DNA from 2 places in the Methylophaga sp. F7 genome. Region 1 is predicted to be linked to the other one. Evidence: riboswitches for the same ligand, from Rfam matches in the RefSeq annotation. Region 1 holds a riboswitch; the other holds the start of a gene.

The links. Region 1 has a riboswitch for thiamine pyrophosphate ahead of thiC (phosphomethylpyrimidine synthase ThiC). Riboswitches for the same ligand answer to the same signal wherever they lie in the genome.
Region 2: linked by a shared signal. The riboswitch ahead of AC08OG_RS03370 (TonB-dependent receptor) and the one ahead of thiC (phosphomethylpyrimidine synthase ThiC) in region 1 are both predicted to bind thiamine pyrophosphate.

What each region holds. Positions count from the first base shown of each region.
Region 1 is NZ_CM166511.1:1,772,295-1,789,041, reverse strand. Features, by position in the region: gene AC08OG_RS09095 (murein L,D-transpeptidase catalytic domain family protein) at 1-511, shown strand, start outside; gene AC08OG_RS09090 (autotransporter outer membrane beta-barrel domain-containing protein) at 739-2,502, opposite strand; gene mltF (membrane-bound lytic murein transglycosylase MltF) at 3,035-4,402, shown strand; gene AC08OG_RS09080 (type 1 glutamine amidotransferase domain-containing protein) at 4,776-5,357, shown strand; gene AC08OG_RS09075 (YqaA family protein) at 5,585-6,025, opposite strand; gene hutG (N-formylglutamate deformylase) at 6,157-6,984, opposite strand; gene AC08OG_RS09065 (hypothetical protein) at 7,281-7,997, opposite strand; gene AC08OG_RS09060 (DUF1415 domain-containing protein) at 8,136-8,711, opposite strand; gene AC08OG_RS09055 (hypothetical protein) at 8,770-9,180, opposite strand; gene AC08OG_RS09050 (hypothetical protein) at 9,302-10,108, opposite strand; gene AC08OG_RS09045 (TIGR02391 family protein) at 10,162-10,785, opposite strand; gene AC08OG_RS09040 (hypothetical protein) at 10,789-11,076, opposite strand; gene AC08OG_RS09035 (SEFIR domain-containing protein) at 11,188-12,294, opposite strand; gene AC08OG_RS09030 (Smr/MutS family protein) at 12,506-13,060, opposite strand; TPP riboswitch at 13,150-13,255, shown strand; gene thiC (phosphomethylpyrimidine synthase ThiC) at 13,362-15,173, shown strand; gene AC08OG_RS09020 (FAD-dependent oxidoreductase) at 15,195-16,265, shown strand; gene thiS (sulfur carrier protein ThiS) at 16,255-16,476, shown strand; gene AC08OG_RS09010 (thiazole synthase) at 16,478-16,747, shown strand, end outside.
Region 2 is NZ_CM166511.1:651,021-667,767, reverse strand. Features, by position in the region: gene ribH (6,7-dimethyl-8-ribityllumazine synthase) at 1-167, opposite strand, end outside; gene AC08OG_RS03435 (symmetrical bis(5'-nucleosyl)-tetraphosphatase) at 236-1,111, opposite strand; gene AC08OG_RS03430 (DUF934 domain-containing protein) at 1,124-1,606, opposite strand; gene AC08OG_RS03425 (nitrite/sulfite reductase) at 1,590-3,248, opposite strand; gene AC08OG_RS03420 (DUF3465 domain-containing protein) at 3,654-4,097, shown strand; gene AC08OG_RS03415 (DNA-deoxyinosine glycosylase) at 4,102-4,641, shown strand; gene AC08OG_RS03410 (EAL domain-containing protein) at 4,678-5,445, opposite strand; gene cysN (sulfate adenylyltransferase subunit CysN) at 5,722-7,152, opposite strand; gene cysD (sulfate adenylyltransferase subunit CysD) at 7,267-8,169, opposite strand; gene AC08OG_RS03395 (phosphoadenylyl-sulfate reductase) at 8,182-8,880, opposite strand; gene AC08OG_RS03390 (sulfite exporter TauE/SafE family protein) at 8,911-9,711, opposite strand; gene AC08OG_RS03385 (hypothetical protein) at 9,960-10,310, shown strand; gene cysB (HTH-type transcriptional regulator CysB) at 10,392-11,312, shown strand; gene AC08OG_RS03375 (SRPBCC family protein) at 11,397-11,969, shown strand; TPP riboswitch at 12,081-12,186, shown strand; gene AC08OG_RS03370 (TonB-dependent receptor) at 12,248-13,582, shown strand; gene AC08OG_RS03365 (hypothetical protein) at 13,579-14,358, shown strand; gene AC08OG_RS03360 (YkoF family thiamine/hydroxymethylpyrimidine-binding protein) at 14,405-14,662, shown strand; gene pnuC (nicotinamide riboside transporter PnuC) at 14,662-15,285, shown strand; gene AC08OG_RS03350 (phosphotransferase) at 15,282-16,157, opposite strand; gene AC08OG_RS03345 (SDR family oxidoreductase) at 16,151-16,747, opposite strand, start outside.

The sequences.
Region 1 (16,747 bases):
CATCGATTTTTCTTTACCTTCAACCGAACCACGCTTGTGGATATTTGATTTGAACAGCCGTTCACTGATTCTCGAGGAGCTGGTGGCCCATGGTCGCAACTCAGGTGATAATGTAGCGACCAAATTTTCCAATGAACAAGGCAGCCATCAGTCCAACATCGGTCTGTTCCGGGCTTCAGAGAGCTATATAGGCCGGCACGGTTATTCCCTGCGTATGGATGGCTTGGAACCTGGTATCAATGATCGCGCTCGAGAACGGGCAATCGTTATTCACGGTGCTGACTACGTGAACAATCAATGGATCAAACGCCATGGCCGCATCGGCCGAAGCCATGGATGCCCTGCAGTAAGCCGGGATGTTGCCGATCAGGTGGTGGATACACTTAAAGACGGCCAGTTTGTCTTTTCTTATTACCCTGATGATCATTGGCTTGCGACTTCCCCTTATCTCAACTGTCAACCCAAACGGGTGGCGGCAATTCTGCCACCAATCAACAATAAGGGTAGTTGATAGAGTCATCAGCGCGCACAAAACCAGTTTACTTGTGTACAAGCGATAACCAGTCCTGATGTCCTTAACCGTCTCATAAAGTTAGTGCTGAAATGATGTATTGTTAATGCTTCAACTTACCCCTTGATTTTCATAAAATTTAGAGTAAGCACGCATCGTTTCAATGTTCTTAATGCACTCATTAAATAAGTTTTACGCTACCAACATAATTAACCATCCAGCATTAATTACAAACCGAGTGTGTAATTCACATAAGCAGTGGCTGAGCCAGTACTTTGAAAAGGTAATTGTTGGTAGTAAAAATCTACTGCAATTCGTTGATTACTGGCGGGGCTGAAATAAGCACCAATGCTTGCCACAGGACGCGTGCGATTAAGACTGTCGTTAAAATTTTCACTGGTTAAGCCACTGACGCCCGTCGCTGTTAAATCATCTACGGAGTGAGAAAGGTCGTGTTCAATACCCACGCTACCAGTGAGATTCACTTTGTCTGTCAGTTTTTGATTGAGCTTCATACCCACTAAAGCAACGGTTGAACGGTCTTCAAGAGCGGCATAGGTCAAAGGCGAAAAGATAGAACCTTCTTCTGTATAGGCATCCTGTTTGATTCGGGTATAACGCAAAGCGGCATATGGCCTGACTAAGGTTCTCGCTTCATTCACCAGAAAGCTATAACTTAATTCACCCACATAGCTTTGTGTATTGATGGACGTGTCACCAACACCGGCTTCTGAGGTATTAGTGATCTCGCGTGTGGTGGTTAAATTTTTATCTTGGTACGCATTGGCAATTTTAACTTGATATCCCAAGTGATCTGCATTTTGATTCCAGACTATAAATATTCCCATCAGTGGATTTGCATTTGAAATATCCACACTGTCGACGGTATCAGTATTGAAATTGTGGTTTAAAAAGCCACCAAAGCGAAGGGTTGGTGTGGCTTTGTAGCCCGCTACGATTACGGCAGAAGTCTCATGCGTGCTGGGATTATCCACATAGGTCTGTTGACCACCCACAGAGACACAAAAACCTCTGGTATCAAATAAATCACAGTCATAAGTGTTCATGTTGGCAAAGTTTGTAGCGATAAGCTGCTGTGAAAATCCGCCGCGTAGGTCTGATGCTAGAGATTGAACAGAGGCTTGGGTATCAACAACGGATGGGCCGGCAAATTTAAATAATAAATCCCAGGCATTTAAAATCGACTCATTTGCTACCAGGCTGTAGCTATAGCTGCCATAAGTACCTGTTGTACCCGAAATATCGGCTATAGACGTAAATTCTTGCAGGACATTCAGATATCTTCCTTCGGAGACGACTGATGCATCGACGCCGGCAACAAGTGTGGTTCCCGTATTACCATAAATGTTAAGTGCCATACTGCCAGAGGAACGTGTGCCGTAAAGCTGACCATAATCCGTAGGGCTATTGATAATGATGTTGTAACTTTCGGGCAAATTACCCACGATTTTTATCGGGTTAGAAAGTCGTGCACCTTGTAAATTATTAAAAACCTTTATCGAGGCATTAACGTTGTTGATGCTTCCGAAAATACCGTTATAGTTGCCAAAATCACCCGTAATACGACCGACATTGGTTAATGAGTTGATGGTTGCTGCATTAGTAATACCGTATCTTACCGAACTCGACATTTGGCCAAAGTTAATCACCTCAACGTTGCCAGGCGAACTATTCCATAATCCCCATTGGTAATAGGTATCGATGGTTCCGTAATTGACTACTCTAGCTGATGTGGAGGTGGCCAAAATCACCACAGATCGACCCTTGACACCAGAAAACGCATCATTGTATACCGTAACACCGGAGGCAATCGTGACATCCGCCCCGGTATCAAGGGTTAGTCCTTTTACGTTATCTCCATTACAACTGGCTGTCACTTCCAGGGTAGTTGTGACTGTCACGCCGCCATTACACAGGGCAAAAGCAGGTCGGGTAAACAACACCAATAAGATGGAAATAATTAACTTCAACTCTGTTACTCCAGTGAGCAAGCATTAATACTGCAAATTTTTTGGTTGAGCAGCGGAAAGTAAAACTACGTTTTTTTATTGAGATTACTAATCGCTTAGAGTAGAAGTTGATAAGTAACTTATTATTTCAATTGATTAAATTTATTTTGCTAAATGCCTTTGGATTTCATTCTTGAGTACTTCAATTATGGCACTCAGACCAAGGCTTTAGGAATTTTTCACAGGTTATCACTTTTTAAATGACGTGGTTAAAATTGTTTATAAAGGATTACAAATTCAGCATAAAAAATAATTGAATAAAGGAGAAATTTTTTAATTATTCTGTAACTCAAAAAATATAACTAATTTATATAGATAAAAGTAAATATTAATAGTCAGGTTTATATTTTTATCTTATAAATGGAAGTCAAAGTAAAGTCATTGTTCCAAAGATGAACATTAGTGATAGGTTGAAAACCATTCTCAATTTTTCTGAACGATTTACTCAATTAGTGTCAAAACAGTAACTGACTAATCAATCAGAGGAGTTATTTTGTCGATTAAGGATATACGTCCACTGCTTTTTGGTGTGCTTACCATTTCATTAATCCCTGCCTGCTCAAGCGAGTCTCAACGGGCCAACCAAAATCTGGCAGCACCATCTGAAAGTGGTGTCTTACACGTTGCCACACGTAACGGTTCAACTACCTATTATTTAGACCGTCATGAAAATCCTGCCGGACCTGAATATGCGTTGATAACAGATTATGCTGCCGCACGTGGTTGGGAGGTTGAGTGGACAATGTATGACTCCACCTCAGCAGTAATCAAAGCACTCGACAATGCTTCAGTACATCTGGCCGCAGCAGGCCTTACCTTTAACACTCTTCGTAATGCAAAATACGCTAAAGGCCCAGCACATACCGAAGTGACCGAACAACTGGTTTGTCATCGGGAACTGAGTCCATTACCTGATTCATACGATAGCTTAAGCGATTTTGAGATTGTGGTGACGGAGGATTCCAGCTACGTAGCTACTCTCACTGAAATTAATGCTGATTATGCTGACATACAGTTTCGTGAAGATTCACGAACCAGTGAGTTGATACTTACCGCGGTGGCAGAAAAAAACATTCAATGCTCAGTGGCTGATGCCAATATCGTCAATATTATGCAACGGCATTTTCCCTATCTGGAAGTTGCCATGGACCTCACCGATGGCCGTAATCTCGGCTGGTATGCACCTAATAAATTCAGAAGCATTGCTAACGACGCGCATGAGTGGATGAACAGCCGTGAAGGTGATGAAGCCATTGGTCGGATGGAAAGTCGTTATTACAGCTATATCAGTGAGTTTGATTTCGTTGATTTACGTGCGCTCAATCGTAGTATTGATAAACGCCTGAAACGTTATATCGATGAATTCGAAACAGCAGAAGAAAACACTGGTATACCCGCTGACCTGCTGGCCGCCCTGGCGTATCAGGAATCAAACTGGAATCCAAAAGCCGTATCCCCAACGGGAGTGCGTGGCATCATGATGCTCACCCAGGCAACAGCCGAAGAACTGGGCGTGGAAGATCGCACTGATCCTGAAGAAGCTATCGATGGTGGCGCCCGCTATCTTGCTGATCGCCATCAACGCTTACCTGAATCAATTCCCGAGCCCGATCGAACTTACCTGGCACTTGCCAGCTACAACATTGGTCGAGGCCATTTATTAGATGCCCGGCAGCTGGCCCGTGATTTAGGTAAAAATCCGAATTCCTGGTCAGATATGCGTGAGGTCCTGCCATTGAAAGCGGACAAACGATATTACCCCAGCACCCGTTATGGTTACGCTCGAGGTTATGAACCTGTTCATTTTGTGCAACGTATTCGTAACTATCGTGATGTGATTAAGCCGGTTTTTACAGATTAACATCACAAAGAAAACGGGTAGGTTGGGTTGAGTTTACGAAACCCAACAATTCCATACATATCCTGTTGTCCTGTTGAACTTGTAACGTTTAAGAGAATTGTTGGGCTTCGTACCTCAGCGCCAACCTACCATACACCTCGTTCCCTTGCTCCTGCGTAGGAACGGACTTAAGCTGTAAATCTTACTGGCAAAGTTGTAAAAAGTTCATTTCCTGAGAATCTGAAATGTTGGGCTAGAAACCAACAGGCACGGCCAGTAACCATCTCCGAGGTATATTTTCAACTGGCATTGTCCTTGCGTTAATTGCTGGTAGACAACTTAAGCGCTTAGACCATAAGTAAGGTTAGCGCTCAACTTATCAGGAGGACAACCAATGCAAAATTCAGCGAATAATAGTAAATCTCTGCAAGGCAAAAAAATTGCGTTTCTCGTGACCGACGGCTTTGAGCAAATCGAATTGACTACGCCCTGGGAGCAAATCAAGCTTGCAGGCGCCGAAACAGAGTTGATAGCGCTCGAAGAAGGCAAAGTTCATGGCTTTAACCATCTCGACAAAGGCGATGCATTTCAGGTAGACAAAAGCGTCGCTGATGTATCGGCCGGTGATTATGATGGTCTGGTATTACCTGGCGGTGTTGCTAACCCGGATGCATTACGTACCGACCAAAATGCAGTTGAGTTTGTCCGTGGTTTTTTCACTGAACATAAGCCTGTGGCGGCGATCTGCCATGCCCCTTGGACACTAGTCGAAGCAGATGTACTTAAAGGGCGAAAACTGACATCCTGGCCAAGCCTGCGCACCGATATTCAGAATGCGGGCGGTAACTGGGTCGATCAGGAAGTAGTGGTGGACCAAGGGTTGGTGACCAGCCGAAAACCAGATGATCTCGAAGCTTTCTGCAGCAAAGCCATTGAAGAATTCGCCGAGGGTAAGCATGACCGCCAGCGGGCCTGATTAGACAGATTCGAGATCGAAAAGGGGGCGAGTTTATTTTAGTTAAATAAATCCGCCCCTTTTTTTAGTTAATTGACACCTGGATTTTCAAAATAGGGTAGGTTGAGTTGAGTTTACGAAACCCAACAATTAGATAACGTTGCGTCATTTATGAAGTGTTGGGCTTCATGCTTCAACCCAACCTACGGGATCTGTCTCTTTTAATTGTTGATCGTTTGATTTATCCGTCAATTGACATTCAATACCATGTAACTAATCACGACATACCGTAGAAATTTACCCGCTGTAACCAGTATAAGAAACCACTTTAAGCGAACCCGCAAAACACCTGCCATAACGGTTAATGGGTCACCGATTATTGGAACCCAAGCAAAACACAACGCAAACATGCCGTATTTAACAAAGCGCTGTTCTGCTCGTACGAAATCAGCTTCCGACATCCTTAACCACTTTTTTACCACAACCAAGCTAGCCCAGTAACCTAAAGCATAGTTTGTGAGTGAACCCAAAACGTTTCCTGTTGTTGCAATGATTACGAGCGTCGTGGGTGATAAACCATTCAGCAATAACGCACTCAAAACAATTTCTGAGCTTAAAGGTAAAATCGTCGCGGCTAAAAATGCAGAGATAAAAAGACCAATATGTCCGAGTTCTGATAAATATTCCATGATGCTCAATGTCTGTAGCACGGACAAAAATTGAAATAAATGGGGTCAGTTACCATTGATAGTTGTGAAGCAAATTTCAATCGACTCTGACCCTATTGATTCCTTGATTTTCAGAGTAGCAAGTAAACTTTTCAAGTTGGCTGACCCCTTGAACCCTTGGCCTGAGCCCAGTTCACCAGCTTAACAAACAGACCATTCAGTTCTGACTGCAATGCAGCAGCACGGGCAGCAGAATATGGGGCAGGAGAGTCACCTTGAACTTCGTGCATGTAGCTTTGCTGAGCTATTTCCAACTGCAACCCGTGAACCTGACTGGAAGGCTGGCCATAATGACGGGTTATCCAGCCACCTTTAAACCGACCGTTATGCACGAAAGAAAAATTACCACCGGATAAATGCTTTTCGACCAGAAGGGCAAGGTCTGGTGCGCAGCTTCGACCACTATTCGTACCCAGGTTCAAGTTGGGCAAAGTGCCGTCGAACAGTCGCGGACATTGTGAACGAATCGAGTGGGCGTCAAACAGAATGACAATGTCGTGATCCAGCAACAACCGGTCCAACTGCCCCCGAATAGCGGCATGGTAGGGTTCAAAATACTGCTTTTTACGACGTTCAATTTCTGCGTCGTCAAGAGGCGCTGAATACAGCGGCTGACCATCAAAACGGGTTGTTGGGCAAAGCTCTGTGGTGGCCTGGCCAGGGTACAATGACTGACCGGAAGGATCGCGGTTTACATCGACCACGCAGCGGGAAATAGCAGTACGAACGGTGGATATTCCCATTGAGCTGACAAAATCGTACAACTGGTGCACATACCAGTCGGTATCTGTCAGGGCTTGTTCGGTCGAACAGGCAAGCTGAGATTGGATAGAGTCGGGGATTTGCGTTCCGGTATGCGGTAAGCTCACCAGTACGGGGGCGCTACCCTGATTGATTTCCAGCCATTCGGTTGTCATCATTGAAGCTCCAAAATAAAACTTTGAGTTGTGGCCTTTCTCAGACCGTTAGCCAAAGGAGGTAGAAAACCGTGCTACCAAATCGTAAAAACAAGTTGGCTGACCCCTTGATATCCATTGATTAGGTCTATCCATTCTTTTTTCAAGTTGCTACCCCTGATATTATTGGGATCCATCAGGTAGCTTGTAGCGTCTGCTTTAATGTCATGTGATGTCAGAAAAACACTCCTCAAACAAACCGATATAACTGGAACATCAAACTCTCTGACCCTATTGTTTTTGTACATTGTTATAAAATATCAAAATCTATAAGCACTATCATTCAACGGTCTGTCCATCACGCCCAAGTTTTCAATTGTTAAAGCACCAGAGGGAGATGTTATAAAGCTTAATGAGTCATTTTTTGGTTCGCTTACGGTATAAGCTTGATTGCCAATGATATTTGTGTAAAAGGAGTTATAGGTTTTGCTGTAGTCGATATGTTCTCCATATGGAACTTGGCTTGCTGTAATTAGGATATATTTTTGATTCGGTGACGATTCTTTATCTATTTTAATAAATAACTCAAAGTGGTTATTTCCCCTTATGGACCACCTAACAAAGCTTAAATGATTAGGACCTGATTCTCTCAATATTTTATAGTTCTCATCAAGGATATAGATTTTAGGTAAAAATAATTGAATTGGTGATGTGTTTTTTTCTTGTGTATACGTAACAAGCTTGTAATAAGTAGTGCCAGATAATTTAGATATATCGAAAAGTTTGTAATGGCTTTTAAAATCATTGAAATCGGTAGCATGGCTATTTTCTAACATTGTGAAGTGAATAGTTTCTTCACTTAACATTTCTTTGTTCATCATTTCGGGTGTGACGCAGCAATCCGATGTATTCAAATGTGCAAGGCGCTCATTTTGAGTTTTTATTGACCCTTCAATCTCTGGTCTGTAGTTGTAAGTGCTACATCCCGTTGATAACAGAGAAGTAATAAGCATTAAACTTATTGAAATAAACTTCATAATTACCCTTTTTTATAACGGCGTGTTAATGAGGCTATTGGCCTCATAATTATTATTATCAGGTGGTCTTCTAATTCTGAAATTAATGGGGTCAGACACCACTTATTGTTGGATGGAGCTAAAAAGTACTACTACTCCCTAGAGCTTAAATAGGCTCTCAAATAGTGCCTGCAGCTTATTGTGTCCCAGACTATTCATTAGCGCCACGTTTCGTATTGGAACTTGATCGACATCAGGATATTCCACAATAGCTCGCTCAAGACTCGCCTCCCTAATAAGATGCAACAAGGGGTAGGGAGAGCGGTTTGTATAATTCTCTGCATCGTCCGGATTTGTTCCACCAAATTGGTAATCTGGATGGAAACTGGCGATCTGATAGGTACCTTCCAGTCCCATATCCAAAAGGAGGTTATCAGCATTACTTAAAAACTGATTGTAATCATAAAAGTCCTGCAATACATGTGGGTGAATCAGCAGCGTAGTTTCAACTGACGGATCACTATTGAGCAGTTCCAGCTCGTCTTGCAGTGACATCAACAATTGCTCTTCCGTTATCGCTCTTATGGTAGCAAAGCGCACCCGATTGTTCAGCATCTCATACTTAGCAAACGGGCAAAGATTCATTTCCATCACAAAAGTGTTAACCCACTGCCGGACCGATAGAACAATTTTATCGTCATTTCGGATCGCACTTGGTCGTGATAATTTCTTCATTCGTCTTTCATATATCGTCACCCAAAATCAAACACTCTGACCCTATTGATTTCTATTTTCAGCTCGGTTTGACCTGATTTGCATACCGTCCACAAAAACCCGCAGCAATATCTAAATAACTTTCTACTTGTTCATCAGTGAAAACGTTTTGCTCAATCAATTTTTTAATATTTTTAAGTGTTTGGTCTTTATCAGTATTCGGGTTATAAATAGCTCTGGTTACTTGTGAATGAATGCCGATGAAATATTGCAAACATACTTCCTGAAGTAAAGCTCTGGAAATCTCTGCTTCAGTAACTAAGAGAGCAGATAAAAAATTTCCACTTTCTAACGTTTTCTTGATTGAATGACTACGATGTTCTAAACCATAGGGACTGTTAAAGTTTATCCATAAGCCATTTTCCAAAAGATCTTTTTTAAGACAGTTATATTTTTGAAGTTTGGCATCCGCTATTTTATTCAGTCCCATTGGTTTCTCCTCAAAGAGATTTAGTAAATCTAATTCAGTTCTTTATATTTTTACACTGATCTCAAATATAATTGTTTTGAAGTGAGTTTCAATCGACTCTGACCCCTTTTGATCTTGCCCTTTATTGAGCTGCTTTTGCTTTCCTCATTCTATTTAATGCCTCTTTTTCTAATGATTGACAGAATTGTATAAATTCATCTAATCCAGCTTCTGTCACAACTTGTATATGAGCTAGTTTGGGTTCTTTTTTGTGATAATAATTAATGATGAGAGTGGAACGATCTACTTGTTGTATCTTTCCATCAATCAATTCAAATAGAGAATCTTTTATCAATAAAACTGGCATATACAGGAAATGCCTGAAATATTGGACCGCTTCATGATCGTCATAAATGTTTTCCCACAATTCGAGTTGTTCCTCGCAATACTGAACAATTTTTGAAATTCCTGTGTGCATTGCTTCGGGATGCAATGCCATAAGTTCATCCTTTTCTTTTTTTTGATGAAATGAGCAGTATTGAGTGAAAACGTGATCATTGTTGGCTATCAATTTGTCATAGTAAGTTGAATCTAGCACACCATAACTCACATTATCTGGAACAGTGAGGGCTTCCTTCAAACCACACCATTCTTCAATGTTAGGATTTGAACGAAACTCTGATAAAAGCAATATTGGGAATGTATTATTTTTTACTTCGAATACATATTCGATTTTGCTGCAAGCCCTAATGCTAGAGTCATGAGTATGATCACCATAGTATTCAGCAATAATATCTAGTTCACGAGCTTTACCTGTAATTGGATCCTCTATTACCTGATTGGCTTGCACGAAAAAACCAAGTGATGACAACTTTTCAGATATTGTTGATTCAAGTAAGTACCCTGAGCGTTCGAGTGCGCTATACATATCTTCTGTTGATATCTTCATTTACTGACCTATATTTTTATGAAAGCTATGAGATGAGCATCGAGTTATTTAAATTATTTGATCTGAGAATCTTCAATAATTTTAAGTAAGTCACTAGCCACAGCAATACGATCAAATGCTGAAATCATGTCCAGATCTACATCACGATGAAAGCTCGAATTTCTGTAGAAGCTGAATGCTCCAGTTATGTAATTGAGAAAAGCAGCTCTTTCATTTTTAGGAAGACTGTAATTAGTGAGAATGCCATCTTCGGGGTGAAAGGCCTTTTTTAACAAGCGCTCACCAAATAGTTCAGAACCTGCCCCAACTTTTTTACGGGTAAATACTTCAATAGCTTTGAATGCTTGTATAACTGCGCTCTCATAATGATTATTCTTTAGAAGTGAAAAACACTTTTCTACAATAATCGGGTGTATATACGTTTCAGGCATTAATGCATATTTTTCAACGACTTTTCTGAATTCGCGCTCTGGAAATCTAAACCCTTTTTTAGTGGGGAAAAACACATCTTCACCTTCAAGATCATAACCTCGTTGGTATTGACGAATATCAATGTGCGATTGAGGACTGAGTTTATATTTAACTCGAGTAAATCGAACCGGTTTAAAGCTACCAGGATTTGCTTCGGCTATTATTTCTTGAAACTCAATTTTTGCCTCAATTTCATCTTTAGACATCGATTACTTTCTTCCTTGTTTCCATAAGTTGAAATCGATAATGTCGGTCTTTTTGGGTGATAATTCGACAAAAGGATTTGATTTACTTCTCACAAATTTTTCAAGAACCTTTCTAGCTTCTTTGATTGTTCGAAATCCATTGTGATGCAGATACCTTCCAAATAGTCGTAGGTCAGTGTCAAATAGCTCTAATTCAACCGCAGCATGCCTGCATATTTTATCTTGGCATACCATTGTTCCAAATGTTTTCTGAGAGACAGGTTTTCCACTTTTGGTCAATTCCTCTTCCATGAACATTCCTCTGAAAGTTTTTCTTTTCCCCCATGCACCTGCGTGGGGACAGACTTGTTTCATTCAATTTATTATGGAGCGCTGCTTAATGCCGTCCCTAGCAGGTATTTGTTAGGTTTTTTCGTATGTTCCAAAAACAACGTAGTCTTCATCATTTTTATCTTTTATAACTTCACTCTTCGTCCTAAACGAGATCTTGTTCTTTTGAATTAGATTCGAAAATGAAGGCTGAATTTGACCATTCTTTGTAATCAGATTTGTAATATAGAAGGTCTTGAAATGGCTAAATGAATGTTTGAATACAGTTAGACTGCTGGGATCGCTTGGTGGATTCATCTCATGAAATCTCGAAAATGTCACAAGTAATGATGAATCTTTTTCCATACCATACTGGCCAAGCTTATCTGCCAGAACGTCTCTCGATGACCCAAAATGAACTTTGTAATCTCTAGGTGCACTTGATGAAATATTCTCAATGAAACTTAGCCTCATCTCATCTTTGGTATCAAAAACACCAAAATTTTCCTTTAGGGCTTTAAATATTTTCTCACCAGCCTCTTCATTTGCAAACATGAAACATGCTATTGGGGGGCTTTTCAGACTTGGATCTGACACAAATGCCATTCCTGACCACTTTGCTTCATTCCAGAGATCAACATCAATAATAGAGCTAATAAACATTGATTTTCGCTCTTTCTGTTCGAGCTCATCAATGAGTCTTTCTGCTGGCTTTTCACCTAACGGTGGCCGTTTAGACTTGCTTGTACCATGTAGCCTATTAATCAACCGTTCCTTGCTTGACTCATCATCGAGCTGGTAATAGGTGTATGGTTGCAAAGGTAGAGGGATATGAGGTCTATTGTGACTATCAAATATAACAGGAATAAATTTTGTGTTATTTGTACTCAATCCATACAATTGTTGCAGTATAAGTGAGGTCTCCCACTTTACCCCTAAACCATCATCGCTGCCCGAGAAATCGTTAGCTCTCTCGTAAAAGAGCTTTGAACAGCAAACTATTACAAAATCAGCTTTTTGTATCTGCCGCATCATCCATTTAGGCCACCCCTCAGCAGGAGCCTCTTCATACTGATCTATCTCTGAATCAATTCCTTTACTTCTTAATAAATTGGAAAACTCAAGGACATTATTTGACAACTCTACGGATTCATGTGCGTAGCTGATAAAAACCTTTGTGGGCAATTTCCTATTCTCCAAATTTGCTCCTACTATGGTTCAAGTGAACCTAAAGCATTTTAATGAGGCTGATTTCCTTATCATTACTCTTGGGAGGCCATCTAATTCTAAGCCAACCAGTCTCGAATAAAATAAATAATTGAATGATTTATACAAATGATCAACTGTAAGTAAGTTTAAATACTATTAAAAAGTCAATGACTTGAAATATACGAAAAGGCTAGTTAGTAATTTACTTTTCAAACTGCCTTTTCAACAAAACATACAAAGCCCCAGTTCCACCATCCTCAATTGTTGCACTGCAAAACGCCAGTACGGCATCACTTTGTCTGAGCCAGTGATTGAGTTTGCTTTTTAAAACCGGTTTGTTATCGCGTGATCCCCAGCCTTTGCCGTGAATGATTCGCACGCAACGTATCTTTTGTTCCTGACATTGTTCTAGAAACTGGGAGAGGGTGGGTTCGGCTTTGGCGAGGGTGAGACCGTGTAAATCGAGTTCAGCTTCGAGATGCACTCTGCCACTTTTGAGTTTGGCGAATTGGCGGTTTTGAATGCCGTCGCCACGATATTCCAGATACTCTTCGTTACCCACGGTTTCGGGGGCAAATAGACTGGAAAACTCGCTGCTGTCATGGGTGAGTTCGGCTGCGGAGGGCTTTCTGACCGTTGGCGGCGGCGGTGGTTTTCGATGAACTAATCGGTCGTGTTTGATCGGCTCGGCGTCGCTCATTTCATTGCGAAACAAGGAAAACTCGTCGTCATCATTTTTATTTTTGTTATCTGCCATGGCCGATGTTGCCTGAATTCATGCCGTTTGATGTGACCCATTGTGCCAGATGATGCTTGTGTAAAAAATCATTTTTAGTTTAGGATGATTTCCACTTGTCGGGGTGCCCCCTCTGAATTATCAGAAAGGGCTGAGATGAAACCCGTTGAACCTGAAGAGGCTAGAACCTCCGTAGGAAACAAGCCGGAATGCCGGTACGTCTGATTGTCTGACTGTAGCCGCCGTGTATCTCCATCACCTTGTTCGCGAAAGCGCAACGTCTTCATTTCCCCGACTTTTTTATTCAAAAAGGGGAAATCAGATGTCAGCAGCCAATCCAAAAGTCATTGATATTAAAGACCGTAGTGGCATTACTACTCAGCCATTACCAGGTTCTGAAAAAATCTATATTACCGGCAGTCGTGATGATCTGCGGGTGCCATTTCGTCAAATCTCTCTGACCGATACACCGAACCGTGATCCTAATCTGCCGGGTGAGCCGAATGCGCCGGTGATGGTTTACGACACCTCTGGTATTTACACCGATCCCACTGAAACAATCGATCTGGAAAAAGGCTTAACGCCGATTCGTCAGCAATGGATTGAGGAACGTGACGATACCGAAGTATTACCCGCATTCAGTTCCAACTTCACCCGTGATCAGGATGGGCAGGAATTTGATATTCCGCTGTTCACCAATCGTCGTCTGCCACGCAAAGCCAAACCCGGCAAAAACGTCAGTCAGATGCACTATGCACGTCAGGGTATCATCACCCCGGAAATGGAATATATCGCCATTCGCGAAAGCATGGGCCGTGCTGCACTGCAAGCCAAAGGCGAATTGCCAGCCGATAAACCCAATCACATTACCCCGGAATTTGTCCGTAAAGAAGTCGCCGAAGGTCGTGCGATTATTCCAGCCAATATCAATCACCCTGAAGCTGAGCCGATGATTATCGGTCGTAACTTTCTGGTGAAAATCAACGCTAATATCGGTAACTCTGCTACCACGTCCTCGATTGAAGAAGAAGTGGAAAAGATGGTGTGGAGCACCCGTTGGGGTGGTGACACGGTAATGGATTTGTCGACTGGTAAACATATTCACCAGACCCGCGAATGGATAATCCGTAATTCACCGGTGCCTATCGGTACCGTGCCGTTGTATCAGGCCTTGGAAAAAGTGAATGGTATTGCCGAAGATCTGACCTGGGAAGTGTTTCGCGATACGTTGATTGAACAGGCCGAGCAGGGCGTCAGCTACTTTACGATTCATGCTGGTATTCGTCTGGCGCATATTCCTCTGACCGTAAATCGCACCACCGGTATTGTGTCGCGTGGTGGTTCGATTATGGCGGCCTGGTGTCTGGCACATCATGAAGAAAGCTTTTTGTATACGCACTTTGAAGACATTTGCGAAATCATGAAAGCCTATGATGTGTCGTTCTCGCTGGGGGATGGTTTACGTCCAGGTTCACAGGCCGATGCCAACGATGAAGCCCAGTTTGCCGAACTGCGTACTTTGGGTGAATTAACCCATATTGCCTGGAAGCATGATGTGCAGGTGATGATTGAAGGGCCGGGTCATGTGCCAATGCACAAGATCAAGGAAAACATGGATCTGCAATTGGAAGTCTGCCACGAAGCGCCTTTCTATACCTTGGGGCCGTTGGTCACCGATATTGCACCAGGTTATGACCATATTACCTCGGGCATTGGTGCGGCGATGATTGGCTGGTTTGGCACGGCGATGCTGTGTTATGTGACACCTAAAGAACATCTGGGTTTGCCAAATAAAGATGACGTTAAAACCGGCATCATTACCTACAAAATTGCAGCGCATGCAGCCGATTTAGCTAAAGGTCATCCGGGTGCTCATGAACGTGATGATGCAATTTCCAAAGCACGCTTTGAATTCCGTTGGGAAGATCAATTCAATCTCGGGTTAGACCCGGATACTGCCCGTGCTTTCCATGATGAAACCCTGCCGAAACCGAGTGCTAAAGTGGCGCATTTCTGTTCTATGTGTGGACCAAAATTCTGCTCAATGAAGATTTCACATGATGTGAAAGAGGCGTTTACTGTGAAGTCAGAAGAGTTCAAGGCGGCTGGCAGCAAAATCTATCATCAGGTTTGATTGGATCGGATTCAGAACGCTATGAAGCATTATCTGATTATCGGTAGCGGTCTGATTGGACGCCTGACAAGCTGGCGTCTGATTCAGACTGGTCATGCCGTGACGATTCTGTCATCAGACGATAAAGCCGGTACCGACAGTGCCGGTTTTATTGCGGCTTCGATGATCGCGCCATTTACCGAAGCGGTGACCGCAGATCGGTCGATTCGCGATCTAGGTATTCAAAGTCAAGCGCTGTGGGATAAATGGCTGGCTGAGTTTGAAAAGCCAATATTTAATCCGCAGAGCGGCACGTTGGTCGTCGCGCACGAAGGCGATAAGGCTGAACTGGCACGGTATAAACGGCGTGCAGCACATATTCTGGATCCGACTGATTATCAGCAAATTGACGCTCAGCAGTTACAAAACCTGTCACCTGAACTGGCCGAGAATTTTCGGTCGGCGTTGTATTTCCCGCAAGAGAGCTGTCTGGATAATCGCCAGTTTTATCAGCAGGTCGGTGAGTTTCTAACTAAGCACGCCAATTGGCAAACCATTGAACCGATTGAAACGCTAAACAACGCTACATTGGAACGACTTTGTCAGCAAACGCTTGGGCATTCGCTGGATAAATTTACCTCGGTGATTGATTGCCGGGGCAATGGCAGCAAGTTGGATCTGAAAGACTTGCGTGGGGTTCGCGGTGAGGTGCTGCGTGTCCATGCGCCGGAAGTGAATCTGCAACAGTGCGTACGCTTAATGCATCCTCGTTATCCGCTGTATCTGGCCCCCAGACCGGATCAACAATATGTCATTGGGGCGACGGTAATTGAATCCGAAGATCGGTCACCAGTGAGTGTACGTAGTGCTATGGAATTGCTATCAGCGCTTTACAGCATTCATAAAGGTTTTGCAGAAGCCCGAGTGTTGGAAATGCGGGCGCATTGCCGGCCGGCATTACCTGATCATTTACCCACGATTCGCCAGCAGGAGTGGGGTTATCAAATCAATGGCCTGTATCGGCATGGTTATTTGTTGGGGCCGGTAATGGTCGACCAATTACTGACAACATTATCAGAACAAACAGATTCGGGAGTGCGTTATGCAAGCTGAGTCGATTCAACCCATTTCACTTATTTTGAATGAACAGCCCATAGAAACCACAAGCTTTAATTTGCAGGCGTTTCTGGCTGAGCATGGCTGGATAGAAGGCCGGTTTGTGGTGGTGATTAACGACAATATTATCGCCAAATCAGCACATCCAAACTATCAATTATCAGCAGGCGATCGCATTGATGTGCTGTCGCCGATCAGTGGAGGCTGAAATGCAGGCATCTGACTGGACCGTTTACGGTCAAACCCTTAGTAGCCGTTTATTTATTGGTACGGCGCTTTATCCTTCACCTCAAGTGATGTGTGATGCCATTAAAGCATCAGGCGCTCAGGTGATTACCGTATCTCTGCGTCGGCAAAGTGCCGGGCAGGCCAATAGCGGTCAGCAATTCTGGAACATGATTGAAGCGCTGGGCTGTCATTTATTACCCAATACAGCGGGTTGTTACAGTGCAGCCGAGGCAATTAAAACAGCCCATATG
Region 2 (16,747 bases), 1.1 Mb from region 1:
ACGCGGGCAATTTCAATATCTTTTTCCGCAGCACCATGACGTAATAATGTATCTACTGCACCGGCAATCAGATTATCAACAATAAAATCATTGAAACGGCCTGCAACGATACCTACTCGTATGCCTTTTGCGGAAAAGTCACCTGAAAAGGTTTTGATATTGCTCATATTTCAGAAATGTCCAAAAGAAAAAAAAGATATTGTACTGTGTTTAAAAATGAATGCCTAACAGTCAGTTACAGCCAGCGCTGTTTTTCAGCAGCCGTTTTATTGCCAGTATGCGGTAATCCATCGGCATCAGCTTCAACAACCGTCCATTGATAAGGCGTTTGATCAATTCGCACAGCCGTTAATTGCTCGCCCCAGACCGCGCCACTATCCAATGAAAACACATTGTCATACTGACCGGTGCCCAGTTGTGACCAATGGCCAAAGACTATTTTGTCATTGACGCTGGCGCGATTGGGCATCATAAACCAAGGCTTCTGATCCTCTGGTTTATCCTTGGGCGCGCCTTTGAATTTCAGCGCCAGGCTGCCGTCTTCATTGCAGTATCGCAGACGTGTAAAACAATTGGTAATGAAGCGTAATCTATCCCAGCCGGTTAACTCAGCAGACCAGCGCTTGGGTTTGTTGCCATACATATGTTTAAAAAATTCACGCCAGTCGTCTGATTGAAGCACCGATTCGACTTCAGCGGCTCTTTCCAATGCCTCATCGATGCTCCACTCAGGAGGTAAGCCAGCATGCACCATTGAAAACTGTAATTCCCTATCATGATAAAACAAGGGTTGTTGGCGTAACCAGTTAATCAATTCATCACTGTCTTCAGCGGTCAAAACCGGTTCAATGGTATCCAGCCGATGAGTGAATTCATTATTTCCCGCAGCGTGGGCCAGCATATGCAAATCATGGTTGCCCAATACGACTTTTGCTGACTGCTCACCTAACTGTCGCACAAACCTGAGGGTGTCTAACGATTTTGGACCACGATTAACCAGGTCACCAGCTAACCAGATTTGATCCTGCTGCGGATCAAATCTCACAACCTCAAGTAATTTGATCAGCTCATCAAAACATCCCTGAACATCACCAATTGCATAGACAGCCATAGGATTAACGAATTAACGGCGACGGTATAACGGAACAGGTCTGAGCACTGTTGCCTGATAACTGTCACTGAAATCATCGAATGCCGCCAGGGCTTGCGTCAGATGGTCAGGGTTGGCCAGTTCAAAACTGTTGATACCGCATTGCGACATATAAAACAGCTGGTCGTATAGCACATCACCCTGGGCACGGATTTCACCTTTAAACTGGTACCTGTCACGCAACAGACGGGCGTAGGAATAGCAACGTCCATCAGTAAATGCTGGAAATAACAGTACAATCAGTTGAAAACGAGCCAAATCCGGCACAATTTCCTCAAGTGGGTCGTCGCCGGAAAGCCGAATGCCCAGACCACCTTCATGCTGGCTCAACGTTTCGTGCTGTTCCTGCCAACGGGTTATTGAAACCGTAATGTTGCCAGCAACCAATGCAGCTTCATCATCAAGATGCTGCCAATTGTCGTCAACGATCTCGCGATCTTTAATGATCTTCTGCATAAACACGCTCCTTGAAAGGATCTACGCCAACACGTCGTACCGTCGCGAGGAAGCTCTCATCTTCATGGCGCAGATCGATATAAGCATCCAATAAATGGGCAACAGTATCGACCACATCCGCTTTTGGAATCGCCCGGCCCAGACGCTCACCAAGTGACGCATCTGCTTCTGAACTTCCACCCAGAGTAAACTGATACCACTCTTCGCCTTTCTTATCGACGCCCAGAATACCTATATGCCCCACGCTTTGATGGGCACAGCCATTCATGCAGCCAGAAAACTTGATTTTGATATCACCCAGATCATGCAGATAATCCAAATCATCAAACCGTTGAGCAATCCCTTTGGATAACGGGATTGAAGTCGCATTGGCCAGACCACAATAATCCAGTCCTGGACAGCAGATAATATCGGTCAGAGTATTAATATTTGGTGTAGCCAAATCCTCTGCATTGAGGCGCAGCCATAAGGCATACAAATCCGCTTGTTTCACATCGGCAAACACCAGGTTTTGAGTGTGAGTGGAACGCACTTCACTAAAGCTGAATTCATCCGCTAAATCTGCTACTACTTCAAGTTGTTCGGAAGTAATATCACCTGGAGCCTGGCCCGGTTTTTTCAATGAAACATAGACCGCACTGTAACCTGGAACTTTATGGTCGGCAGTATTTTGTTTAACCCAAAGGGCAAATTCTTTATCTTGCGCGACTAAATCAGCAAAACTGCTATCAGAATCAGCCGCATCCCGTTCATAAGCCGGCTCAGTAAAATACTGTTTTACCCGTTCAATTTCTTTTGTATCCAGTTTTAACTGATCGCGAATATGTACCCACTCAGCCTCGACCAATTCGCGGATGTGGTTAATACCATGTTCCCGAACCGTGATCTTGATACGGGCTTTATATTTATTATCACGACGACCTAGGCGGTTATAAACACGCACTATGGCTTCGAGATATGACAATAGATCCTGTTTTTCCAGGAAAGGACGAATCTGTTCACCAATGATTGGTGTACGACCTAAACCACCGCCTACAAGGACTTCGAAGCCAACGTCGCCTTCGTGATTTTTTACCAGATGCAAACCGATATCATGCAACTTGGTTGCTGCACGATCTTCTTTTGAGCCTACAACAGCAATTTTAAATTTGCGCGGTAAATAAGCAAACTCAGGGTGGAAGGTAGACCATTGGCGAATCATCTCAGCCCATGGGCGTGGATCTTCTATTTCATTGGCATTCACCCCGGCGAGCTGATCCGAAGTGGTATTACGAATACAATTACCACTGCTTTGAATGGCATGCATCTGGACCGTCGCCAGCTCCGCCAGAATATCTGGCACATCTTCCAGTTTGGGCCAGTTCATTTGAAAATTCTGTCGTGTAGTGAAATGCACAAAGCCTTTATCATAACGGCGTGCAACTTCTGCAATTTTACGAACCTGACGGGATGACATCATGCCGTAAGGAACAGCGACTCGCAGCATCGGAGCATGGATTTGAATATACAAACCATTCATCAGGCGTAACGGACGGAATTGCTCTTCAGTCAATTCACCGGCAAGAAAACGACGGGTCTGATCGCGAAATTGAGCTACCCGCTGATCTATCATCGTTTGATCATACTTATCGTACTGATACATTTATGGTCTCTAAACGGTTTCAATGGACCGCACATTATAACGATGACGACATATAACAGGAAATTATAAATGGCTATATCGTTATTAATTGCCGCCCAAAAAGCCACTAAAGCTAACCAAGTCAGTCCATGATTCATCGACGATAACAATAGCTTGGGAGGATGAATATATCTGAAAACCGATACCTTCTGCGATAAAAGCTTCGCTTCCAGACCGGTCGGACTGATGGGGATTTGCCGACACCACAGATTTGAGATGTGCCATATTACGCAAAAAAACTTACTGCACTGTAAGCAACGCAACCAGATAAAATGGTTACGGCGAATATTGGGTGTCAATTGCACCTTTCTGCTAAACAACAGCCAGTAAACTATTGGATTGAGCTATTGGCGGAGCAAATCGATAATGTCTAAACCAAAGCGTATGCAACAACGAGTGTGGATCATATTTGGCTTTGCCATTCTGATCTTTATGGGCAGTTTTTATGAGCCCGCACCGCAGAATAATCCCCCCGCAACGGCCAGTAATATTGAACAGCTCATTGAACAACGGCAAAGTGATGTTCAAATTGAGGTGTCGGGTACAGTCACCCGGCTACTTTCCGACGACAACGACGGTAGTCGACATCAACGTTTTATTATTGAATTAGCCAGCGGACAAACCCTGTTAATTGTTCACAATATCGATTTGGCACCCAGAATTGACGATATCAGAGAAGGTGATGAAGTCCGTGTTTACGGTGAATATATCTGGAATGATAAGGGCGGCTTAATTCACTGGACCCATCATGATCCGGCCAACCGTCATCCGCATGGCTGGATAAGACATCAGGACAGGCTCTATCAGTAAGGCTATGGAAAACAATCAAATTCTGGAACTAGCCACCAGCTTTCCACCAATTATTGGCACAACACCGAAAATCCTTATTCTCGGTTCCATGCCAGGGCTGGAATCATTAAAACAGCAGCGTTATTACGCCCATCCACGCAATGCGTTCTGGCCAATCATTACGTCGCTTTATGGTCACTCGGAGAAGTTAGACTATTCACAACGCTGTGAGTTATTAAAACAGCAGCAGATTGCTGTGTGGGATGTGTTGAAAAGTTGTTATCGACCGGGGAGCCTGGATCAAAATATTGAAACGCAGTCAATGATTGCTAATGATTTTGTGGCTTTTCTGCAGCTTCATCCATCAGTAACACAAATCTTTTTTAATGGTGGTAAAGCAGAACAGGTCTTCAAACGCTATGTGGCAAAACAACTGGAAGCTGCGAGAATTTCACCGTTATTCCACAGGCTACCCTCCACCAGTCCTGCCCATGCCGCTATGAACTATGAAACAAAACAACGGATTTGGCATCAGGCCTTATCAGGGGCTATTACCCCTTCATAGCCGCCAACAGTGGTGGATATGAAAGATCAGCAAGCCCTAGCGCCACCAATCGGATGATACTGTTGCTAAAGATTCAAAACTTGGCCTGGCAAAATAAAATCCCTGGAATAGTTCAATTCCCATCTCTTGCAAAACGTGCAGTTCATCTGCAGATTCGATACCTTCCGCAATCACGGTAATATCTAAATCATCGCAAACCGCAATAATACCGCGAGTAATGGTCTGCCGGACTTTATCGTTATGAATATTGCGCACCAGGGCCATATCCAGCTTCACCAGATCGGTCTGCATATCTGCCAGCAGGTTCAAACCTGCATAACCGGCGCCAAAATCATCTATCGCCGTGATAAAGCCCTGTTGCTGATAAGACTGGATAATATCCTGCAGATGAGCGTGATCATTTATCTGCTCACCTTCAGTTACTTCAAAAATAATCTGTTCGATGGGAAAATTGTAAATTTCAGCTGCTTCCAGCGTTGTCCTTATACACAGTTCGGGTTTATAAACCGCATTGGGCATAAAGTTGATGCTGAGTTTGCTCTGAATATTGAGCTCTGCTGCAAGTTTGATGGCTTTGACCCGACAGGCCTGGTCAAAACGATAGCGATTATCTTGATTAACGTTCTCAAAAACCTGACCGGCCCCCTGTCCTTCCAAGCCTCGAACAAGAGCCTCCTGTGCATAAACCGTTTGGCTGGTTGTATTGACTATCGGCTGGAATGCCATCGAAAAATCGAAGCCCAATAAACCACTGTTTAAACACTCACCACAACCTATCTTTCGAAAATCTGCTTGTTCTTTCATTATTCACCAATCCCGGTTCCGCAGAATGTAACCTAAATCACTGACTGCTACTCAAACCGGTTCACATTATTCGCAAAAAATTTACAAAGTAACTTTAACAATCCTGTACAAGATTGCAAAAATGAAGGAAGGCTTCAATAACATAAAGCAAACCGCATCCATGTAACGGAAAAATTTAACGGGATTTGAATGATTCAAAAGCGGGAGTTTTAGTAATTGTTGCAGAACAATTGATCATAAAATCAGGCCGCAAGCACGGCCTGATTTATTTGGATTTTACTTCAGCAGATCACTGATATCTTTGGCATCCCAATGCGGGAAGTGCTTACGGATTAAGGCGTTCAATTCAACCTCGAATGCAGTGATATCAGTTGAAGTTGCAGTATCATTGGTGATGCCGCTAATGGCTTCAGTAATCATGCCAGCGCCAATCGTAACATTAGTCAGACGATCAATAATAATAAATGCACCGGTGGTACGATTACGTTTATATGCATCAAACACAACAGGTTTATTTAATGAAAATTCACATAAACCGATTTCATTGAGTTTCAGCTCAGTCACAACATTATGCGCCAGCGTATTTACATCAATCTGATGATCAATTTGTGTCATGACACCTGTACTGTCAGAAACGCCGACCTTGATGTTAAATTGTTTATTAGCCACCAGTGGTTGCTCTGTCATCCATACAACCATGGCTTTAAAACGACTGGATACATGTGGCTGATGATCACGATGCACAATCATATCGCCACGACTGACATCCACTTCATCCTGCAGGGTAACGGTAATTGATTCACCCGGTACGGCATGATCCAGTTCACCGTCGTAAGTGACCAATGCTTTTACTTTGCTTTCTCTACCCGAAGGCAATACTGTGATTTCATCTCCCGGCTTAAGGATACCGGCTGATAAAGTGCCACAGTAGCCACGGAAATTCAGATTCGGTCGGTTGACATATTGCACCGGGAAACGCGCGTCTTCGGTATTGGCATCTTTCCCAATCTCGATATTTTCCAGCAGCTCCATCATGGTGCTGCCCTGATACCAAGACATGTTTTCACTTCTGTTTACTACATTATCACCGTTCAAGGCAGACATCGGTACAAAGTGAATATCTTCAATTTCCAGTTCACGGGCAAATTCGCTATACGCTTTGCGAATATCGTTAAACACCTGTTCGCTGAAATCCATCAAATCCATTTTATTAATGGCCACGATGATATGTTTAATACCCAACAATGAAGCAATAAAACTGTGGCGGCGGGTCTGCGTCTGCATACCATAACGGGCATCAATCAGAATAACCGCCAACTGACAGGTTGACGCACCGGTGGCCATATTACGGGTATATTGTTCATGCCCTGGTGTATCGGCAATGATAAATTTACGTTTGGTCGTAGAGAAATAACGATACGCTACGTCAATGGTAATACCCTGCTCACGTTCGGCCTGTAAACCATCTACCAATAAAGCCAGATCAACCTGATTTCCTGTGGTTCCGGATTTGACACTGTCACGTGTCACTGCTTCCAGCTGATCTTCATAAATCATTTTGGAATCGTGCAACAATCGCCCAATCAGCGTGCTTTTACCGTCATCCACATTACCGCAGGTCAAAAAACGCAGCAGTTCCTTGTTTTCGTGTTGTTTGAGATAGGCTTCGATATCGGTCGCAATCAGCGCATCAGTTTCATATGTCATGTTGAGTGCCTGGTTTAATTATCTTTACGGGTCAAGATGCCAATCAATTTGAGCATCGTATTCAATTCTATTTATTGGTTAGAAAGGAACTTAATAATCCTTTCACCAACAAAATCAGAAATAACCTTCCTGTTTCTTTTTCTCCATCGAGCCGGCTTCATCATGATCGATGGCCCGTCCTTGACGTTCAGAAGTTGTTGTCAGTAGCATTTCCTGAATGATTTCTGGCAAGGTATCGGCATCGGATTTCACCGCACCGGTCAGTGGATAACAGCCCAGTGTGCGGAAACGGACTTTTTCCATCCGGATTTTTTCACCTTCCGGGATACGCATACGGTCATCATCGACCATGATGGTCAGGCCATTGTAATTGACCACTGGACGCTCGGCGGCGTAATACAGCGGTACAATCGGTATCTGTTCCAGATAGATGTATTGCCAGATATCCAGCTCTGTCCAGTTCGACAGCGGGAAAACACGAATGCTTTCACCTTTATTAACTCTGCTGTTGTAAATGTTCCATAGCTCAGGGCGTTGTGCTTTAGGATCCCAGCGATGGTTTTTATCGCGAAATGAATATACACGCTCTTTGGCACGAGACTTTTCTTCATCTCGTCGAGCACCACCAAAAGCCGCATCAAAGCCATGTTTACTCAGCGCCTGTTTCAAAGCATCCGTTTTCATGATGTCTGTATAGCGAGGATGGTCGAATGGGTTGATACCCGCTTCAACACCTTCCTGATTGGTATGTACGATAAGGTCCAATCCCAGCTCTTTTGCGCGCTGATCACGGAACCTGACCATTTCCTGAAACTTCCAGGTGGTATCAATATGCATCAACGGAAATGGCGGCTTGCCTGGATAAAATGCTTTCATGGCCAGATGCAGCATGACAGCAGAATCCTTACCAATTGAATATAGCATGACCGGATTTTCAAACTCAGCGGCCACTTCACGCATAATATGAATACTTTCGGCTTCGAGCTGTTTTAAGTGTGTCAGTTGTTTTTCAGTCATAATTTTTCTCTGTTACTTAGCCTTTACGTGTAAGCCACATTCTTTGGTTTCAGGATTTTCCCACCACCAGCGACCAGCCCGGATATCTTCGCCTGGGGTAATCGCTCTGGTACATGGCGCACAGCCAATACTGGCATATCCCTGATTATGTAATTCATTAAATGGAACATCAAAAGCGCGGATATATTTCCATACTTCGCCATTTGACCAGTCCGTCAGTGGACTGAATTTCTGTAACTCATGGTCTGCATCCCATTCAGATACCGGTAACTCATTTCGAGTAACCGACTGTGAGCGACGCATTCCCGTCAGCCAGGCCTTTTTACCAGCCAAAGCACGATTTAACGGTGCAACTTTGCGTATTCCACAGCATTGTTTTCGCAGGTCGACACTGTCATAAAATGCGTTTGGTCCATTATGTGTCACAAACTGTTCAATACTCAGGGTATCGGGATAATAAACCTCAACCTCAAGCTGATAGTGCTTTTTAGCCTGCTGCATTAAATCATAGGTTTCTTTGGGCAGTCGACCTGTATCCAAAGTGAAGATGCCGATTTGCGGTGCAAATTTGGCAATCAAATCCATTAACACCATATCTTCAGCGCCATAACTGGTCGCCAAGACTGCAGGGCTATAATCAGCCTCAATCTGCTCCAGCAACTGTTTTACAGCATCAATTTTCAGTTGAAGCTTTTCATTAATTTCTGTCATTTTGAATTACTTTTTCATTCGTTTAGTTTGTTAAAGCAAACATTTGATCCCAACCATTAATAAAATGATTGCCAGCAACGGCCGTAAAATCTTATCTGAGATTCTCACCCCCAGATGTGAGCCAATATAAATGCCTGGTAACGATCCCATCAGCAAATAAGATAATAATGACCAATCTACCGTGCCCACTGCAGAATGGCCTAATCCGGCCACTGCCGTTAAAGGAACAGCATGTGCGATATCGGTTGCCACAATTTCGACACCACGCATCTTCGGATAAAGAAATAATAAAACAACCGCTCCCAATGCGCCGGCCCCTACCGAAGATAATGTCACCATCACCCCTAACAAAGCACCGATAATGACGGTTGCCGGCGCCTTCAAGGCTTCATCCTGTCGTAAACGATATAGATAATTCACTAAAGGATGCCCCTGACGTGCTTTCATTATCCCGGCCAGCCAGTTTTTCAGCAGTAATGCACTAGACGTTAAAATCAAAGCGATGCCCAGAGCAACCGTTATCAGATCATTGTGCTTACCTTCATGAACACCGGTTGCACTGAGAAACCATAAAGTCAGCAAGGTAGCTGGTAGACTCCCTGCAGCAAGCCGCCAGACCACACGCCAATGCACCACGCCATGACGCCAATAAGCCCAGATACCACCTGCTTTAGTTACTGCCGCAAACAATAAATCTGTCCCTACAGCGATTGCAGGTTGGATACCATACCCAAAAATCAGAATTGGGGTCATCAACGATCCGCCACCAACGCCTGTCATCCCGACCATAATGCCTACGCCCAGGCCTGCCAGCAAATAACCCCATTCCATTAATAAATTGACCTTTACCCTGCTTAGTTTGCAGCAAGTTTACCAGTTGGCAATATTCAATCAATGAATATTATTTTCTATCTATATAACTTATGAGAATATAAAGAAATCCTTGCCATTTGAACTGAGAGCCAATCTTTAACATAGCCTTAACCTAAATTGACTGACACTGCTAATTGTTCACATTTCTTTCACGGTGTATAGACGAAGCTCTAACTCCAACTCCACTCTGGGATGAGAGGCTGAAGATGACAACTTATAGAATCTTGTTAGTTATGACAGCAGCATGTTCTGCATTGATAACATCTTTTTTTATTAATCCTGCCGATTCAAACCGGGTGTTTGAGCCTGCACAGATTATTTTTCCACCGGCTTCGATTCAAGCGCCGGAAACCTCTGATAATGAGGTTATAGAAAATGCAGATCCACTCACTTTGGCCATAAAAGTGTGTTTTCAAGATAAATGTGAATACCTGGCACAGTCTGAGATGCAAAATATTTTAACCCGGGAAGGTGAATCTATGGCTGAAAGCGAACAGTATCAAACAACTGTGCCTTTCCAGCTTCCTCAGCAAGGTGTTCCAATCATTGAAATGTAAAACGTAACGCACCATAACTGGTCTTTTATCACTAAAAACTTATATATTTACTCTTACTAATAATAATTACGGATATAGCGGATGAAGTTGCAACAATTGAAATATGTTCGCGAAGTGGCTCGTCGTGGCCTCAGTATCTCTGCAGCGGCTCAGGCACTGCATGCTTCTCAGCCAGGTGTAAGTAACCAGATTCAGTTACTGGAAGATGAGCTGGGGCTGCTAATCTTCGAACGACATGGGAAACGTTTATCGGCTATCACACCGCTGGGAGAATCCGTTATTGCCATGGCTGAGCGGGTGTTACAGGAAGTAGACAATTTACGTGAACAGGCGGCTGACAGTCGTCATGAGAAAAAAGGCACACTTTCAATCGGCACCACACACACTCAGGCACGTTATGCTCTGCCAAAAGCTATCAAGGCCTTTTCAGAACAATATCCCGACGTGCACTTAAATATGGTGCAAGGTACTCCACCTGAAGTTGCTGAAATGGCGGCCACCGGTAAAGTGGACCTGGCGATAGCAACCGAGGGATTATCAAAATTTGATAATCTGGCGATTTTGCCCTGCTACGAATGGAATCGTACCGTGATTACGCCACCGGGGCATCCGCTTTTGAATGAAAAAAAACTCACTCTTGAGGCTATTTCACAATATCCAATACTGACCTACGTAATGGGCTTTACCGGTCGCGCGCAACAGGATCAGTCTTTTATTGAACGTGGTCTTAAACCTAACGTTATTTTTACCGCCACTGATGCTGATGTAATTAAAACCTATGTTGAATTGGGCCTTGGTATTGGCATTATAGCCAGCATGGCATTTGATCCAGTAAAAGATGCTCCTTTACAGGCATTGGATGCCAGTGGTTTATTTAAACCAAGTACGACCCACATGGGAATTCGTAAAGGCAGTTATCTTCGCGGTTACAGTTATGCTTTTATTGAGTTTTTTGCTCCCCATCTGCAACGCTCAACTATTCAGAACGCGATCGCTTTGTGAATTTTTCCCTTTAGCATTTCGGAAGGTGATGGTAGTTTAATTGGGCTAAATGTTGGCATTACAAATGAAATATAAGAAGGAAATATGATGAAAGCTGTATTGAAAGTTCTGGTAACAGGCTTATTCCTGTTACCTGCGCTGGTATTTGCTCATGGCGCTTCACGTCTGCAAGTTGAAGAAACGGTGTTGATTAATGCTGATGCTGAAACGGTGTGGAACATGGTTAAAGATTTCGACAGCCTGCATAAATGGCACCCAGCCATTATTTCTACTAAAGCAGAAGGTGGGAATGAACCTGGCGCGACACGCGTTTTAACCCTTAAAAATGATTCAACCATCACTGAAACGTTGAAAAAGTTTGACGAAGAATCCATGAGCTTTATGTATCAGATTGATGAAATGAGTTCGGTTGGACAGGTTGATATTGAAGGCGAAATGCATGATATCCCTGCAGTGCCTGTCAGTAAGTATAAAGCCTGGTTAACTGTAGAAGCTGAAGGCGACCAAACCAAGGTCACCTGGTTGGCCAAATTTTTCCGTGGCTATACCGGCAAACATCATGAGCCTAAAGAATTAAATGACGAAACGGCTACCAATGCTATTGAAGGTATTTTCCGTTCAGGCCTAGACACTTTAAAAGCCAAAATTGAAAATTAAGTCAGTAGTAACTTGAACTTTAAGGCGTCTTCGGACGCCTTTTTTTGTATCATCTGAACAATCAAAGATGGGAAAACATCACTTTTTTCTGTATATTTCACCTACTTGCTAATACAAGCCTCGGGGTGGTCGAAAGGCCTGAGATTCACCAGTTGGTGAAGACCCGATGAACCTGATCCAGATAATACTGGCGTAGGGACAGGCGGCAAACCCTTCTTGCTAGATCAATGCAAATGGCGTGATCCCCTGTTCTTTTTAAGAATTTAAAAAGGATAGTCATGAAACTCACCCTGCTTTCCATCGCAGTCACCAGCGCATTATTTTCTCCCGGCGCAGTTGCACAAACCGAGACCGATAGCACTGATTTACCGTCCATGCTGGTCAGTGCAGATTTTCGTCCTGCAGAAGCCCAGGATATTCCCGTCAGTCTGACAACATTCGATGAGGAAATCATTGAATCACGTGGTGCCCAGCACATTGAAGATGTTCTCAATCTTGCACCCAATGTAAATCTTTCCAGCGGCGCTTCCCGTGGTCAGTTTTTTCAGATCCGTGGTATTGGTGAACGCAGTGAGTTTCTTGCTCCCCTAAACCCATCGGTAGGACTTTATATTGATGGTATCGATTTTAGTCGCAGTGGCGGCGCAGCCACACTATTTGATATTGAGAAAGTAGAAGTATTACGTGGACCTCAGGGTACGTTGTATGGAGCCAATGCATTAGCCGGTGTTATCAATATGCAAAGCAAACAGGCCACCAATGATCTGGATATGAATTTTCAGTCAACCGTAGGCAATTACGATACCCGAAGTGTCGGTGTAGCAGTAGGCGGTCCATTAATTAAAGACACTTTACTGGGGCGAATAGCTGTGCATACCCATCGTTCAGATGGCTACATGGATAATGATTTTCTAGGTCGTGACAATACGCAAAATCAGGATGAAATGACTGCCCGCGGACATTTGAAATGGCTGGTCAATAATGACCTGACCATTGATCTGAATTTGCTGCATTTAAATATCGACAATGGTTACGACGCATTCACGCTTGATAACAGCCGTAACAGTCTTTCAGATGAGCCTGGCAATGACAAACAGCATACCAATGCATTTGCACTCAAATCCGACTGGCGAGCAAGCAGTAAAGTGCAATTACAATCTACTTTGACCTATTCCAAATCTGATTTGGAATATAGCTATGATGATGACTGGTCGTATAAAGGTCAGTTTGATCCCAGTTTATTTCCTTACAGTGGTTTTGATCAGTACAAACGCGAACGGGAAAACTACTCTATAGAATTCAGAGCCCTTTCCAATGAAGAGGGTCGTATTTTTGCTGATACAACTGATTGGTCAGTAGGTATTTATCTGGCCGATCAACGCCAAGATCTCAAGCGCAAATACTTCGATAACGATACACCTGATGTCTACCCTCTAAATAACACTTATGAAACATCTAACAGTGCCATTTTTGGGCAATTAGATACCGCTTTAACGGAAAAACTGACCCTGATAACTGGCTTACGTGCTGAACATTGGGACGCTGATTATGACGATTCGCAAGGATTGGATCTGGATGACAGCGATGTGTTATTCGGGGGAAAGTCGGTTTGAATTATCAGTTCCGTCCACAACACCTTTTATACACATCATTATCCCGTGGCTACAAAGCTGGGGGGGTTAACACGGAAGCAGATCTGGCGCCAGGCTTACGCAAATTCAATAATGAATATTTATGGAACCTTGAAGCCGGTATGAAATCACTATGGCTGAATGGAAGCTTGGTGACCGATATCACGGCATTTTATGGTTTGCGAAAAGATGCCCAGGTAAAAACCTCTGTAGGTGTGCCACGCGACAGTGGTGGTACCCGTTTTATTGATTATCAGGATAATGCAGCGAAAGGCCGCAATATGGGGATTGAAGCAAGTGTTGATTGGTTGATCAATGAACGCTTAAGAACCTTTGCGGCAGTAGGTCTGTTGCATGCGACATTTGACGAATATGACAACCCTGAACTGGATGAGTCTGGATTAAATATTCAGGGCAGGAGGCAAGCTCATGCTCCTGCCTACACATTTAGTATTGGCAGTGAAGTCTATCTGACCCCACAATGGAATCTTCGCGCCAATGTTGAGGGCAAGGATGAGTTCTATTACTCCAACAGCCATAATGCGAAATCCAGTTCTTACGCCATTACCAATGCAAGTTTGCAGTACCAGCAGCAAAACTGGACATTTACCCTGTGGGGTCGCAATCTGTTTGATAAAGACTATTACACTCGCGGCTTTTTCTTTGGTATCGATCCATCAGCTGGCTATGAAGATCGAGTTTATACCCAATATGCTGATCCCCGTACTTTCGGTATGACTGTATCTTACGACTACTAATTTAACTGAGGTGCTTTAGTGCCCCTCCTTTCTTAAGGAAACTATCATGCGAATTTCTGTAGATATCAGCCTTTATCCGCTGACAGAGCAATTTGTTAAACCAATTCTGGCGTTTATTGCCAAGTTGGAAAACAATCCAAAATTGATCGTGCACCGTAATACATTGAGCACGCAGATTTTTGGCGAGTATCGTGATGTGATGGATGCGATGGACAGTGAAATTGAAGCGGTGTTTGCCCAGATGCCGCATAGCGTTTTTGTATTAAAACTGATCGGTAACGATCGTCATCAAGTCAAAGACTAATGTCTGAATCAGGCTGGTGGAATATTACGCTAGCTGGGCTGGCGTCAATGAGTGGCTGGGAAGTATTTGCCGCTCTGCTGGGAATTGGCTATATCCTGTTTGCTGCCCGAGAATCACAATGGTGCTGGCCATTAGCGTTTATCAGTACCATTATTTACACCATCCTGTTTTGGGAAAACCAGTTGCCAATGCAGGCCCTGCTAAACCTGTATTACATTGGTATGGCGATCTATGGCTTTATTCTCTGGCATCGTCATGAAAATCAGACCGCAGAACTGAATATTCACAGCTGGCCATGGCAATATCATCTGATCTTTATTGCCACTGGTGGATTTCTCAGTTTAGTGTTTGGCTATTACCTATCGGCTCATGCTACTCAATATCCCTATCTGGATGCATTTGTGATGGTGTTTTCGGTGATGAATACGTTATTGATGGCACGTAAAGTATTGGAAAACTGGTTATATTGGCAAGTTATCAACAGCTCAGCCATTGTGCTTTATGCATTAACCGGCTTTTACGCCACTATCGTGATGTTCAGTATTTATCTGTTTCTCGCTATGGCGGGGTATTTCAAATGGCGTAAGTTATTAGCAGCCCAACACCAGACTCGAACGGCTTAACTAAACCGTTCGGGATGGTTGAGCCAGGAATTCAAATCTGTCTCACCTAAAACATTCATCAAAAATAGTAATAATCGATAAGGCAACCGAACATTCGTCAGATCTGGGATGACCTGATAATTCTGATATTCAGCAGCAAACTGTTCTGCCTGTGATTGATCCAGCAAATATTCGAGCAAAACAAATTCTAACGTTCTTGGACCATAGACAATCGCATCCAGATCAACCAGTGCAGAAAGCTTATCTTGCTGCATCAAAAACTGATCCCACCGTAAATCGGGCATGATGGGCACAAATGTGTTTTCACATAGTAGTTCGGCCTGCTTCAAGGCCTGTTGTAAAACAGTTTGTTCAATTGAATCAGATTGTTGCTGCAAGGTTATTTTCAGACGCCGCGGCCAATCTTCTGCTGTATATTCTGGCTGTTGCAGACTCCCCCATCGTGGATGCTGCTGCTGATGCATCAAACCGATATGGTTAGCCAATGATTTAATCGTCAACGCTGTTACGGAAGATGGATCCACATCTTCACCAGGTAACCAACGAGCCAGCACGAATTCCGCTGCCATCGAATTAATCAGTGACGGGATGACCAAAGGACTAATAGTGGAAATACGTTGATAAACTTCTGCAATATTCCCCAATGATGTCGGAAAATTGATGGCAAACAGGCTATTCATTTTTTGCCAGAAAGCCGACTGCTCGATATTGGCATGATCACACAGCTTCAAAACCATCGGTCCATCGACGGTTTCACAAAACCAGAGTTGATGACTACTATCGCTAAACTGGGCAGGTATTCTACTTGGCGGCTTTTGCAGGTCCGGCAAGGCTTTTTGCTGCTGTTGTGAAAGCGATGGGTAGTTTACCAAGGCAACACTTCACCATTCATATGCCAGAAAGTACCGCTATTATCAATATTCAACTCTGCCATCCGATCCAGCAAGCCTTTTGCTGATTCATCCGCATCAATCAGACCACCATGTCCGGTCATATCAGTTCTGACCCAGCCCGGATGCAATATAGCCACCGCAATACCTTTGGGTTTCAAATCAATAGATAACGATTTGCCTGCAGCATTAACAGCAGCTTTGGACATGCGATACGCATAACTACCACCGGAGTCATTATCGGCGATAGATCCCATACGGCTGGTAATTATGCCTACCTTGCTACCCTGGGACATATGCTCAACTAACGCCTGAGTGGTTAACAAAGGACCAAGACTGTTGACTTCAAACATGCTTTTAAAACTATCAATGGCATTGGAGTCGATATCATTAAGCCCGAGACCTGCCGCGATACCGGCATTGTTAATCAACCAGTCGATCTTACGATCGCCAAGTTTTTCGGAAAGCGCTTTAAGACTTATAGGGTCGCTGACTTCTACATCTTCAATAATCTCTACATCCAGTTCAGCTAAAGCTGGAGAGCGATGGCGACAGGTCGCAATCACATCAAA